Regions from separate parts of the Halomonas garicola genome, predicted to be linked through region 1. Evidence: riboswitches for the same ligand, from Rfam matches in the RefSeq annotation. Region 1 holds a riboswitch; each other region holds the start of a gene.

Region 1 (4,500 bases):
CGATTCATCGCAGCGGGCTCGAACTGGCGGTTCAGCACGTTCTCGGCGATCGGCAGCGTATGGTGGCTATTCGTCGTGTGGATGAACTTGCGCTTCCAGACCGGACGAATGCCATTGTTGCGCATAAGAGTTCGGAGACGGTGCCGCCCCACCATGACGCCCCGACTATGCAGGGCGGCGCGCAGACGTCGGTCGGCAACCATAGGTCTGATTGGATGCCGTAAAGGCGGCTTTCAGGTGAGTTGTGGCCGGGCATGCCTTAGCGGGCGCGCGAGCCCGTTGGCGAGCGGCATAGTAACCTGATCGACTCACGCCCAGTAGCCGGCACAAGGGGCTACTGGATGGGCCTTCTGTTGCAGCTGATCCGTTGAGCGTAAGGACGCTTTTTTTACAGATCATTATCCTGTCGAAGTTGCCGGTTTTCCATTTCCAGCTGACGAATACGCCGTTGCTCGGTTGTGAGAGGCTTGCCGATCCCCGTTTGGCCTGACAGCTCGGCACTGAACTGTTTAAGCCATCGGCGCACCGCCGTCTCGCCAAGATTCATGTCCCGGCAAACCTGAGTGATACTCAGGCCATGCTCGGTGATCATCTGTACAACTTGCAGTTTGAAGGCTGGGTCGAACGATCTGCGTTTTTGAGTCATTTAGGGCTCTCCTCAATCGGTGAATGATCCACCTATCGAGGTGTCCGAGGCAATTAGACCACTACACCTGTCGATGCTACGCGCCATGCTTGGCGCATAACAAAACGCACCGCCAGATGCTCGGCGGTGCGTTTTGACGATGATACTTAGCGATCTAGACTTCCTGATACAGCTCAGCGCCCTCCTCACGGAATCTCTTCGCCTGTTCTTCCATGCCCGCCATCACGGCTTCCTGATCGCCGGAGAGCCCGTTGGCCGCGGCGTATTCGCGAACCTCGTGGCTGATCTTCATCGAGCAGAACTTGGGGCCGCACATGGAGCAGAAGTGCGCCACCTTGGCCGAGTCCTTGGGCAGGGTTTCGTCGTGGAACTCCCGCGCGGTGTCCGGATCCAGCCCCAGGTTGAACTGGTCTTCCCAGCGGAACTCGAAGCGTGCCTTGGATAGCGCGTTATCGCGACGCTGTGAGGCCGGATGCCCCTTGGCCAGATCTGCCGCGTGGGCGGCAATCTTGTAGGTGATGATGCCGGTTTTGACGTCATCCTTGTTGGGCAGGCCCAGGTGCTCCTTGGGCGTGACGTAGCAGAGCATGGCGCAGCCGTACCAGCCGATCATCGCCGCGCCTATCCCTGAGGTAATGTGGTCGTAGCCCGGGGCAATATCGGTGGTTAGCGGCCCCAGAGTATAGAACGGCGCTTCGTCGCACTCTTCGAGCTGCTTGTCCATGTTCTCCTTGATCAGGTGCATGGGCACGTGGCCGGGGCCTTCGATCATCACCTGAACATCATGTTTCCAGGCAATGCGGGTCAGCTCGCCCAGGGTCTCCAGCTCGGCAAACTGAGCCTCGTCGTTGGCATCGGCCACCGAGCCCGGGCGCAGGCCGTCGCCCAGCGAGAACGCTACGTCATACTGCTTGCAGATTTCGCAGATCTCTTCGAAGTGGGTATAGAGGAAGCTTTCCTGATGGTGGTAAAGGCACCACTTGGCCATGATCGAGCCGCCCCGGGAGACGATCCCCGTGACCCGCTTGGCGGTCAGCGGCACATAGCGCAGGCGCACGCCGGCGTGGATGGTGAAGTAGTCCACGCCCTGCTCGGCCTGCTCGATCAGGGTATCGCGGAATACTTCCCAGGTGAGGTCTTCTGCCACGCCCTTGACCTTCTCCAGCGCCTGATAGATCGGCACCGTGCCGATGGGCACCGGCGCGTTGCGGATGATCCATTCGCGGGTTTCGTGGATGTTCTGACCGGTAGACAGGTCCATGACGGTATCCGAGCCCCAGCGGATGCCCCAGGTCATCTTGTCGACCTCTTCCTCGATGGATGACGTCACCGCCGAGTTGCCCAGGTTGCCGTTGATCTTGACCAGAAAGTTACGCCCGATAATCATCGGCTCGGTTTCCGGATGGTTGATATTGCATGGGATGATCGCGCGGCCGGCGGCGACTTCAGCGCGGACAAACTCCGGGGTGATTTCCTCGGGCAGATTGGCGCCAAAACTTTGCCCCGCATGCTGGTGACCTAAAATCGCCTCGACCTCTTCGCTGCCGGCGTACTCGGCAGAAAAGGCCTGACGCCGCTGGTTTTCGCGGATGGCGATAAACTCCATCTCCGGGGTAATAATTCCCTGGTGGGCGTAGTGCAGCTGGGTGACGTTTTTGCCCGGCTTGGCCCGGCGCGGCGTGCGCGTCAGCTCAAAGCGCAGCGGCGCGAGCATGGGGTCGTTGGCCCGACGGCGGCCGTAATCCGAGGTTGGGCCGTCGAGAAACTCGGTATCGTCGCGCTCTTCAATCCAGGAACGGCGAAGCTCGGCAAGCCCCCGGCGCAAATCCGGCTGCACTTCGGGGTCGCTGTACGGGCCGGAGGTGTCGTACACCAGCAGCGGCGGATTTTCCTCGGGCACGTCGGTGGTTTGAGTGGGCGAGAGAGAGATTTCACGAAACGGCACGCGAATATCCGAGCGCGAGCCTTCGACGTAGACCTTGCGCGAGCCGGGCAGCGGCTGAATCGCCGCATCGTCGACCATGGCGGTTTCGGCGAGAAAATGCGACGTCGAAGACGATGTGGAAATCACTGAAGACATGCAAAAAAGCTCCCTTGGTAGTGGCCAGGGAGGCGTGGGAGACTGGTTGGGTAGTAAAGACGCGCCGAAGACCATCAGCGGCCGGAAGTGCACCAGTGCTTGATCCCTACGCCGGTACCCTTCTCCGTCGGCATGACGGAAAAATTAGCCGGATCAGGTTCAACGGGTCAGCGCTACCATTGCGCTGTCTCAGCCGGAATTACCGACACCCCGTCAAGCGAGAGACACTACTCTAAGCCACGGTAAAGCGGGTTAGCAACCGTCGTTACCCCATAAGAGCTTGCCGGTGGCCTAGGTGGTATACGTCGAGGATCGCCTGCTCTTCGGCCGGCGTCAGGGCGTTAGCCGGCACCGGCCGCTCGACCAAAGGCCGCTGGTCCTCGCGGATATCACCGTCACGGGGCCATCGCTGGTGCGTGCGGGCGGTGATGCCCAGCTCACGGCAGGCCGCTGTCAATAGCCATCAGAAGTGACCCACTTTCGGTCAATAAAACTGTCCCACCCGTGATCGTCAGCTGAGCACCTTCTGCTTCAGCCGGTAGTTCTCCCCGTCCCCCAGATCGCCTGCGCTTTTTTCGCAGTGTCAGCAGCGCCGCCGTTTCAGCCAGGACCGCGTTCTTGCGGGCCAGCTCCTTCTTCAGTGTCTTGATACGCTTGCGCTGCTGCTTGGCCTCATCAGCCTCACGCTGGCGTTCCGTATATGACAGGCTGGCGGTCTGCTCGCAATCGTGACGCCAGCGCTCCAGCTGCTCTGGATAGAGGCCGCGTCGCCGGCAGTACTCCGCGGTCTCTTGGGCGTTCATCGAGGCGGTCTCGACCACGGCGCTGAACTTGTCCCGGGAAGACCAGCCATTGGCGCCCTTGCCCAGCGAGTCAGGTAGGCAACGCGCCTCGGCGCGGGCCTCTTTTCGCCCCCTAACGTTTTATAGAAACAGGGTCTCAGAGGGTGCGACACTCATCCCGACACTGGGGGGGAACCATCCTCGGCCCTGATACTACAGGCTACCTCGTCAGGATTCTGATGGCGCACGTCCATCCCCTTGACCAGGTAGATCACATATTCAGCCAGATTGCTGGCATGATCGCCAATGCGCTCCAGCGAGCGCAGCATCCACATGATGCTCAGCACCGGCGAGATCGCCCGCGCATCTTCCATCATGAGCGTCATGAGTGAGCGCATGGCGGTCTTGTATTCGCTGTCGACATGATCGTCTTCACGCACCACCTTTAGTGCCAGCTCGGTATCGAAGTGGGCGAAGGAGCTCAGTGAATCGCTGACCATCCTGCGCACGTGCTCGCTGATGAGCCGCACCTCGACGAAACCGCGGTTTCCCGAATTGCTCTCGACCAGCTCCAGCGCGTTGCGGGCGATCTTGCCGGCCTCGTCGCCGATGCGCTCGAGATCCGACGTAGCGCGAGTCACCGCTAGCACAAGACGCAGATCCGAGGCCGCCGGCTGGCGACGTACCAGCAGCAGGGTGCACTCGTCGTCGATCTTGACCTGCATGTCATTGACGCGACGGTCGTTGGCTACCACCCGCTGAGCCAGTGCCGTGTCCGCCTCGAGCAGCGAGCGGGTTGCATCCTGTACTTGCTTTTCGACCAGACCGCCCATGGTCATCAGGTGCGTTTTCAATGCCTCCAGCTCTTGGTTGAACTGGCGGGAAATATGCTGGCGGTGGGATTCGCTTGTTGTGCTCATCGGTGGTCCTCCACGGGCGCAGGTAACAAATCATATGCCCGACCATGTCATCGTCGATACGCCTCAGGCGCG
Region 2 (4,500 bases), 880 kb from region 1:
GTCTGTGCCGTCGCGAACGCTGTTTGCATCTGTGTCATTGCGAGCGTAGCGAAGCAATCTCGGGGTTCTTGCCAGCGGCACCGTAAGGAGACCGCCGCGCTGTCGCTCGCGGTGACACGTAGCGAAAGCGCGGCATGAATCATGGCTACGACTGCCGCCCAAAGCGGCGCACCAGCGTCGCCAGGCGGGCGAAGTTGTAGTGCTCGCGGGCGGGCATCGCGCGCATCAGCACGAGAGAGACGGCCACCGGGACGAGCGCGGCGAGCAGAAAGCTTTCCAGAAGCGTCTCGGTGCCGGTGCCCGGGGAAGGGAAGACGGCAAGCCCCGCGACCAGCCCGCAGGCGGTGCTGATCACGGCCTGAAGGCCGCTGTAGCGGCGGCTGAACAGGCCGAAAAATACCGGAAACGCCGCCGCCGAACACAAAAGGTCGGCGAGCAGAAACAGGTAGAGCACGCTGAAACCCTGGGCGGCGACCCAGGTGATCGGCACCGCGGCGGCGACGATCAGCCAGCGGGCCAGACGCATCAGCGTGACTTCGCTTGCCTTCGGCAAAAGCCGGTGCATGTCCACGGCGATAATGCTTGAGGTGGCGTTGATGGTGGAGTCGGCGCTGCTCATCACCAGCGCCAGCCCCAGCGGAATCAGCGCCAGCGCAAACCACAGCGGCACGCTGTCCAGCAGCACGCTGAACAGCGCCACCGAACCGTCGCCTTCCAGACCCAGCCCCACAAAGGCCAGCCCGAAAAGCCCCATCATGACGATGATTGGCAGATTCAAAAGCCCGCTGATCCAGAAGCTTCTGCGCAGCACCCGGACGTTTTTCGCCGCGTAGATGCGCTGCCAGGTGCCCTGATAGAAAAGCCCGGTAAGTACCACGGCGATAAAGAACGTCAGCCCCGCGCGAACGCCGCCGGCGTCGGTCATGTCTAGCAGCTGTGGCGCGTGTTGGGTAAGCCCGTCAAGGGTCGGAGCTGCGCCGCCGGCGGCCTGCCAGCCGAAGAACAGCAGGCAGGCGAGCAGCGGTAGAATCACCACCATCTGCACCTTGTCGGTGAAGATCGATGCGCGCAGGCCGCCGTAAAAGGTGTAGAGCACCGTGGCCAGCATCACCACGCCGGCGGTGAGCCACAGCGGGATGGGGGCCAGCAGTGTGACCATCCGGGCCACGGCGGTGAGGCTCGCGGCCAGGGAAATGAACAGATAAAACAGCATGATCGAGAGCGTAAAGGCGTACATGACGCGACCGTAGCGGTGGATCACAAATTCGGTCAGGCCGTGGCCTTCGGGGATCAGCTCGCGCATGCGCCGGCCGAGCGGAATCATGATCAGCCGGGGCACGCAGGAGCCCAGGGCATAGCCCAGCAGCGCGCTGATGCCGCCCCAGGTGGCGGCCTGGGCGGGGCCGAAAAGTACCCAGGTGCCAAGCGTGGTGGCCAGCAGGGTGCTCACCGTGGCGCGGGTGCTTTGGGTATTGCGCGCGGCGATGTAGGTATCCAGGTCGTCGCGCTGGCGTCGGGCATAAAGCAGGCCGGGAACGGCAAAGGCAGCGGCGCAGAACGAAAGCCAAAGGGCCGTCCAGACGGGATCAAGCAGCATGGTGAAACGTCCTCTATCCTTGTGGCGGCCGGGTCTTGGGCGGGCGTCTGGCAGACGACAGGGAAGAGGCGAGGTGGCGTGTGCTTTCCTTCCCTTCGCCGGTATGACCCGGATCAGGTTCGAAGGGTTACCGGCGCGGAAAGCGGCGGATTCTCAGCCCGTTAGGGCTCCCCCAGGAGAAGCTAGAGCCTAGGCAGGCGCGGCGACGTTGTCAAACTGCCTTTTGGGCTATCAGCAGAAGGTGGCTGCAAGTTTTTAGCTATCGGCTATCGAAAGGATAGCGCACTTTTTGGCGGAAAAAGGGTAGTCTGTGGGTATGGCAGCGGCAACCGGCTGCCTGGCGACAATGACCCACAAGGAGGCGCTAACGTGTCCGACGACAATCGCAAGCCGACCACTACCGATGCCGGCATTCCCGTGGCCAGCGACGAACATTCGCTGACCGTGGGGCCGAACGGTCCCATCGTGCTTCACGATCACTACCTGATCGAGCAGATGGCCCAGTTCAACCGCGAGCGCATTCCCGAGCGCCAGCCCCACGCCAAGGGCAGCGGTGCCTTCGGCCGCTTTGAGGTGACGGAAGACGTCAGCCGTTACACCCGGGCGGCAGTGTTTCAGCCGGGCACCCAAACCGAGGTGCTGATGCGCTTTTCCACCGTGGCCGGCGAGCGCGGCAGCCCGGATACCTGGCGCGATCCCCGGGGTTTTTCCATCAAGTTCTACACCAGTGAAGGCAACTACGACATGGTGGGGAACAACACCCCGGTATTTTTCATGCGCGACCCGATGAAGTTTCAGCACTTCATCCGTTCGCAGAAGCGCCGGGCAGACAACAACCTGCGCGACCACGACATGCAGTGGGATTTCTGGTCGCTGTCGCCGGAGTCGGCCCATCAGGTGACCTGGCTGATGGGCGACCGCGGCATTCCCAAAACCTGGCGCCACATGAACGGCTACTCAAGCCACACCTATATGTGGGTAAACGCCGAGGGTGAGAAGTTTTGGGTCAAGTACCACTTCAAGACCGATCAGGGCATCGAGTGCCTGACCCAGGAAGAGGCCGATCGCCTGGCCGGGGAAGACAGCGACTATCACATGCGCGATCTCTATACCGCGATTGACCGGGGCGATTATCCCAGCTGGACGCTGTACATGCAGGTCATGCCGTTCAAGGACGCCGAGACCTACCGCTTCAACCCGTTCGATCTGACCAAGATCTGGCCCCATGAGGACTACCCGCTGATCAAGGTGGGCAAGCTTAAGCTGGATACCAATCCCGTGGATAACCACGCCCAGATCGAGCAGGCGGCGTTCGAGCCCAATAACCTGGTGCCGGGCATCGGGCTATCTCCGGACAGAATGCTGCTGGCCCGGGGCTTTTCCTACGCCGACGCGCACCGTGCCCGGCTCGGCACCAACTATAAGCAGATTCCGGTCAACGCGCCCAAGGTGCCGGTAAATAGCTACACTAAGGACGGCGCCATGCAGATGCGCACGGTGTCCGATCCGGTGTACGCGCCCAACTCCAAGGGCGGCCCCCAGGCCGACGGCGAGCGCTACCCCGACGACACCACCTGGGAGACCGACGGCGACATGGTGCGCACGGCCTACACGCTGCGCCGGGACGATGACGACTTTGGCCAGGCCAATGCCCTGGTCAACCAGGTGATGGACGAGGCCGCTCGGGAACGCTTGGTGAACAACGTCACGGGGCATTTGCTGGACGGCGTCACCGAGCCGGTGCTCGAGCGCGCCTTCGACTACTGGCGCAACGTCGACGCCGACATCGGCGAGCGCATCGCCCGGAACGTGCGCGAGAAGCAGGGGTAAGCCTCCGAGCGCTACACAAGCGCTAACGCATACTGAGCGGCCCGCCGGCGACTGCCGGCGGGTTTTTTTGTGGCTGGCGCGGCAATTGCGGACGGGGTTTGGTCAGCGCCGGGTAGCGGCGCATAATAATGGCGACAGGCGCCGAATCATCATTCAGGGAGAGCAGCGTGGGACATTATCAAGCCGGAAGCCGGCACTGGCTTCAGGCACTGGAAGCGCTGTCGCCGGCGTATTTTGGCCTGATCATGGCAACGGGGATTGTATCGCTGGCGGCCCACTTCATGGGACGGCCGGTGATCGCCGGCGCGCTCTTTGTCCTTAACCTGGCGGCCTACCCGCTGCTGTGGGGGCTTTATGCCTTGCGCCTGTGGCGCTTTCCCTGCCGGGTGGTCAGCGACCTGACCAGTCACCAGAGCGCCTCGGGCTTTTTCACCCTGGTGGCGGCGTCCTGCGTGCTGGGCAGCCAGTGCCTGCTGCTGACCGGCTGGTACGCGCTGGCGCTTGCGCTTTGGGGAGTGGCGCTGGTGCTGTGGCTGGCGCTGACTTATACCATCTTCACCGCCTTTACTATCAAGGAGCACAAGCCGGCGTTTGAGGAAAGCATCAGCGGCGGCTGGCTGTTGGCCGTGGTGGCCACCCAGTCGATTGCTCTGCTGGGGGCTTTGCTGGCTGCCAACATGCCTTCGCCGTATCGGCTAGAGGTCAATTTCCTCGCGCTGTCCATGTGGCTGTGGGGCGGGATGCTCTATATCTGGATGATGTCGCTGATCTTTTACCGCTACAGCTTCTTCCATTTCTCGCCGGGGGATCTAGCGCCCCCGTACTGGATCAACATGGGCGCCATGGCGATTTCCACCCTGGCCGGTTCCCAGCTGATCCTCAACGCCCCGGACGCGCCGTTTCTGCTCTCGCTGCGCCCGTTTCTCAAGGGCTTTACCGTGTTTTACTGGGCCACCGGTACCTGGTGGATCCCCATGCTGCTGATCCTTGCGGTGTGGCGCTATGTGTACAAGCGTTTTCCGCTGCGTTACAACCCGCTTTACTGGGGCGCGGTGTTTCCGCTGGGCATGTAC
Region 3 (4,500 bases), 870 kb from region 1:
CACCGGCGGCAAGGCGGCCAAGCAGCTGGCGAAGCGTGGGCTGTTCGCACTCGATAATGCGCAGAATCGTCGCGTATCGCCCCTTGGGCCCGGTGAAGTCTTCAAGCAGCGGAAGCTCGGGCATCGGCGCGTCCAGCTCCCAGTCGCTGCAGTCCTGGCCGATGAAGGTGCCCAGCTGATGGAGCGAATCCGCGGTGGGCAGCAGCTTATCGAGCTCGCGCTGGCGGGCCCGGGCCTCGTCCATGGTGGAACCCACGTAGGTGACAAGCCCCGGCATGATCGGCACCGGCGGCCGCCCGGCGGCGGCTACCCGCGCCTGAATATCGCGGTAGTAATCCTGCGCCGATGCCAGGTCGTAGGCCACGGCGTAGATCGCCTCGGCGTAGCGCGCGGCCAGGTCGCGGCCCTGATCGGAGGCGCCGGCCTGAAACAGCACCGGTCGGCCCTGGGGCGAGCGCGGCACGGTGAGCGGGCCGTCCACCAAAAAATGCTCGCCGCGGTGGTTGATCGGGCACACCCTGTTCGGGTCGGCGAAGTTGCCGGCGCGGTCAAGCGTCAGGGCGTCGTCGCCCCAGCTGTCCCACAGCGCCAGCATCGTATCGGCAAACTCCTCGGCCCGGGCGTAGCGCTCCGCATGGGGCGGCATGGCCTTGTAGCTATGGTTGCGCGCCTCGGTGTCGAACATCGAGGTGACCAGGTTCCAGCCCATGCGCCCGTCGGAAATATGATCCAGCGACGCGAGCAGCCTGGCGGCGTGAAAAGGCGTATAGAAGGTGCTCGACACGGTGGAGATCAGGCCGATGTGCTCGGTGGCCCGGGCCATGGCGGAAAGCGCGGTCAAAGGCTCCAGAAACCACAGCGGCCCGCCGGCGACGTTGCCCGCGGCATGGCCATCGGCGAAGAAGACGGCGTCGAACTTGCCCCGCTCGGCGGTGCGCGCCAGCGCCTCGAAGTGGCGAATATCACCCATTTTCTCGGCGGCGGAATCCGCGTGGCGCCAGGCGGCCCGGTGGTGGCCGCAGCCCATGATGAAAAGATTCAGGTGCATGGACATCAGTTTTTCACCAGTCCGCCGTCGACCACCAGATTCTGCCCGGTGACCGCCCGGCTCCAGGGCGAGGCAAACAGCAGCGCGGCGTCGGCGAACTCATCCGGGGTGACCACCCGGCGCAGCGGCGTGTTGGCGGCAATCAGGTCAAAGACTTCGTCCGGCGTCGCGGCCGAAGCATCCGTGGTGCGCAGAAGCCCGCCGGAAATCATGTTGACGGTGATGTTGTCCGGCCCCAGATCGTGGGCGAAGGTGCGCGTCAGCGACAGCAGCGCGGCCTTGCCCGCGGTGTAGTCGTGATACGGCACAATGGGGTTCTGGAAGAGGTTGGTGCCGACGTTGACCACGCGGCCAAAGCCCTGCTCGCGCATGCCGGCAAGGGCCGCCTGAATGACGTTGAGCGCGCCCTGGTTTACCCCTCTGAACTGCTGCTCCAGATGCTCCCAGGTGAGCGAATCGGCGTCCGGGCGGTCGTCGCCGTTGAACGAAAAGTCCGGCAGCGCGTTGTTGATCACCGTGGTCACCGACGCGCCGAAATGCCTGGCGGCGGCGTCAAACATGGCGTTAACGGCCGCGGCGTCGCAGACGTCGGCCTGGACCGCCAGCGCCCGATCGGGCGCGCCAGCAGCCACGGCTTCGGCGCCGGCGGCGCTGTGGCGATAGTTGATCACCACCCGGGCGCCGGCGCTCAGAAACGCCCGCGCCAGGCTTGCGCCCAGGCCGCGGCCGGCACCAGTGACCAGCACGACCTGCTGGTCGAGCGGCAGCGCAGTAGAGGAAGAAACAGCGTGGGAAGCGGTAGCAGCACTCATGATGTGGCCCTTAGCGTAACGGTAGCAACGAAGGGCGCACGCCGGGTGCTCGGCTGAGCACTGCGCTGACATCCCTTCGCCGGTATGAACTGGATCAGGTTCGGCGGGTGTTCTCTCAGCCCCGCCGTTGGCGGGGCACCCCGTGTCATGCTGGGCTGACCATAGCGCATTGGCCGACGGCCAACAAGGCACCGGCGGGGCCCGGCATGGCCTCGCCGACGGTTGTGGCGTAAAATCAAGGGTTCTCCATGCCGTGCCGATCCCGGCCGCCGCGTTGAACCAACCAAGGACTGCAACATGGGTAGGGCTTTTCAGAACCGCAAGGAATCCATGGCCAAAACGGCCGATGCCAAGACCAAGGTCTACAGCAAGTACGGGCGCGAGATTTACGTCTGCGCCAAGTCCGGCGGCCCCGACCCTCACAGCAACCTGGCGCTGCGCGGCCTGCTCGACCGCGCCAAGAAGGATCAGGTGCCCGCCCACGTCATCGACAAGGCGCTGGACAAGGCCGCCGGCGCCGGCGGCGAGGATTTCTCCCCGGCGCGCTACGAAGGCTTCGGCCCGGGCAACGTGATGCTCATCATCGAGTGCCTGACCGACAACGCCAACCGCACCATCGGCGACGTTCGCGGCTGCTTTACCAAGGCCAAGAGCAAGATCGGCACCCCGGGCAGCGTCAGCCACCTGTTCGACCACTGCGCGATTTTCGCCTTCGCCGGCGAGGACGAAGAAGCCGTGCTGGAAGCGCTGATGGCAGCCGACGTCGACGTTACCGACATCGAGTGCGAAGACGGGCAGATTACCGTTTTCGCCCCGCACACCGAATACGCCAAGGCGCGCACCGCACTGGTTGACGCCTTCGGCGAGCTGGACTTCGAGGCCGACGATATCCAATTCCTCCCCCAGACCACCACGCCGGTGGAGGGCGACGACGTGGCGGCGCTGGAAAAGCTGCTGGCGATGCTCCACGACCTCGACGACGTGCAGAACATCTACCACAGCGCCGAGCTGCCCGAAGACAACGCCTAGGCGTCGTCTTCCTCGTTCTCATCAAGGCCGATGAATCCGCCCGACTGGTGCTTCCACAGGCGGGCGTAGATACCGCCTCTGGCCAGCAGCTCACTGTGAGAGCCGGCCTCGACAATGCGCCCCTCATCCACCACCAGCAGCCGGTCGAGCATGGCGATGGTAGAAAGCCGATGGGCGATGGCGATCACCGTCTTGCCCTGCATCAGGTGCTCGAGCTGCTCCTGGATCGCCGCCTCGACCTCGGAGTCCAGCGCCGAGGTGGCTTCGTCCAGCACCAGCAGGGGGGCGTTTTTGAGCAGCACCCGAGCAATGGCGATGCGCTGACGCTGGCCGCCGGAAAGCTTTACCCCGCGCTCGCCCACGTGGGCATCCAGCCCGCGCCGCCCCTGGGGGTCTACCAGATCATCAATGAACTCGTCAGCGTGTGCCTGGCGCACCGCGGCCCAGATGGCCTCGTCGCTGGCCTCGGGGCTGCCGTAGCGGATGTTGTCGCGCAGCGAACGGTGCAGAAGCGACGTATCCTGGGTAACCATGCCGATCTGGTGGCGCAGCGAGGACTGGGTAACCTCGGCGATGTTCTGCCCGTCGATGCGAATCGCCCCGCCCTGAAGATCAAAAAAGCGCAGCAATAGGTTGGCAAGGGTCGACTTGCCCGCGCCGGAGCGGCCAATAAGTCCGACCTTCTCTCCCGAGGCGATGGTCAGATCCAGCCCGTCGAACACCGCCTTGTAGTCGCCGTCCGCCTCGACGTAGCCAAAGTGCAGGTCCTCAAAGCGGATTTCACCCCGGGGTACGGCAAGCTCGCCGGCATCGGGCGCATCCTGCACCTTGGGCGTGTTGGCAATGGTGTTCATGCCGTCCTGGACGGTGCCGATGTTTTCAAACAGCCGGGCGACTTCGTCCAGAATCCAGTCGGACATGAAGCGCACGCGCATCACCAGAGCAATGGCAATGGCCAGCACCCCAAGCGAGATGACCTGGGTATACCAGGCCACCAGTACCGTCGCCGCCATGCCCACCAGCAACAGCGTGTTGAGCAGCGTCAAACACACGCTCAACAGCGTCACCAGGCGCATCTGGCCGTGCACCGTGGACATGAAGCCGCGCATGGCTTCCCGGGCGTAGTTCTGCTCGTGGCGGGTGTCGGCAAAGAGCTTGATGGTCTGGATGTTGCTGTAGCTGTCGACCACCCGGCCGGTCATCTGTGCCCGGGCGTTGGCCTGGGCCATGGACACCCGGCGCAGGCGAGGGACGAAAAAGCGCATGATGGCCAAATAGCCGACCAGCCACACAAGCAGCGGCACCGCCAGCCAGATATCCGCCTGCATCAGCAAAAACGCCGCGCCGGTAAAGTAGACGATGGCGTAGACCAGCAGATCCATCACCTTGGTGACGGTCTCGCGCATGGCAAGCGCGGTCTGCATCACCTTCTGGGAGACGCGGCCGGCAAACTCGTCCTGATAAAACGCGAGGCTCTGGCTGAGCATGTGGCGGTGGGAAATCCAGCGGCCGATCATCGGATAGTTGCCGAAAATGCTCTGGTTGGTCACCAGCGACTGCAAAAGTACCAGCAGCGGCAGCCCGATCAGCACCAAAAGCCCCAGCCCGATA

What was found. Region 1 has a riboswitch for thiamine pyrophosphate ahead of thiC (phosphomethylpyrimidine synthase ThiC). Riboswitches for the same ligand answer to the same signal wherever they lie in the genome.
Region 2: linked by a shared signal. The riboswitch ahead of ACZ46Y_RS04615 (sodium:solute symporter family protein) and the one ahead of thiC (phosphomethylpyrimidine synthase ThiC) in region 1 are both predicted to bind thiamine pyrophosphate.
Region 3: linked by a shared signal. The riboswitch ahead of ACZ46Y_RS04605 (3-oxoacyl-ACP reductase) and the one ahead of thiC (phosphomethylpyrimidine synthase ThiC) in region 1 are both predicted to bind thiamine pyrophosphate.

The regions. Positions count from the first base shown of each region.
Region 1 covers NZ_AP043931.1:20,086-24,585, forward strand. Annotated here, with positions in the region: gene ACZ46Y_RS00280 (hypothetical protein) at 1-125, opposite strand, end outside; partial or broken gene ACZ46Y_RS00285 (hypothetical protein) at 135-203, opposite strand; gene ACZ46Y_RS00290 (transposase) at 389-646, opposite strand; gene thiC (phosphomethylpyrimidine synthase ThiC) at 801-2,726, opposite strand; TPP riboswitch at 2,813-2,949, opposite strand; gene ACZ46Y_RS00300 (hypothetical protein) at 3,164-3,547, opposite strand; gene phoU (phosphate signaling complex protein PhoU) at 3,682-4,428, opposite strand.
Region 2 covers NZ_AP043931.1:899,539-904,038, forward strand. Annotated here, with positions in the region: gene ACZ46Y_RS04615 (sodium:solute symporter family protein) at 146-1,597, opposite strand; TPP riboswitch at 1,671-1,781, opposite strand; gene ACZ46Y_RS04620 (catalase) at 1,967-3,427, shown strand; gene ACZ46Y_RS04625 (tellurite resistance/C4-dicarboxylate transporter family protein) at 3,595-4,500, shown strand, end outside.
Region 3 covers NZ_AP043931.1:894,790-899,289, reverse strand. Annotated here, with positions in the region: gene ACZ46Y_RS04610 (LLM class flavin-dependent oxidoreductase) at 1-1,048, opposite strand, end outside; gene ACZ46Y_RS04605 (3-oxoacyl-ACP reductase) at 1,054-1,860, opposite strand; TPP riboswitch at 1,915-2,013, opposite strand; gene ACZ46Y_RS04600 (YebC/PmpR family DNA-binding transcriptional regulator) at 2,158-2,889, shown strand; gene ACZ46Y_RS04595 (ABC transporter ATP-binding protein) at 2,886-4,500, opposite strand, start outside.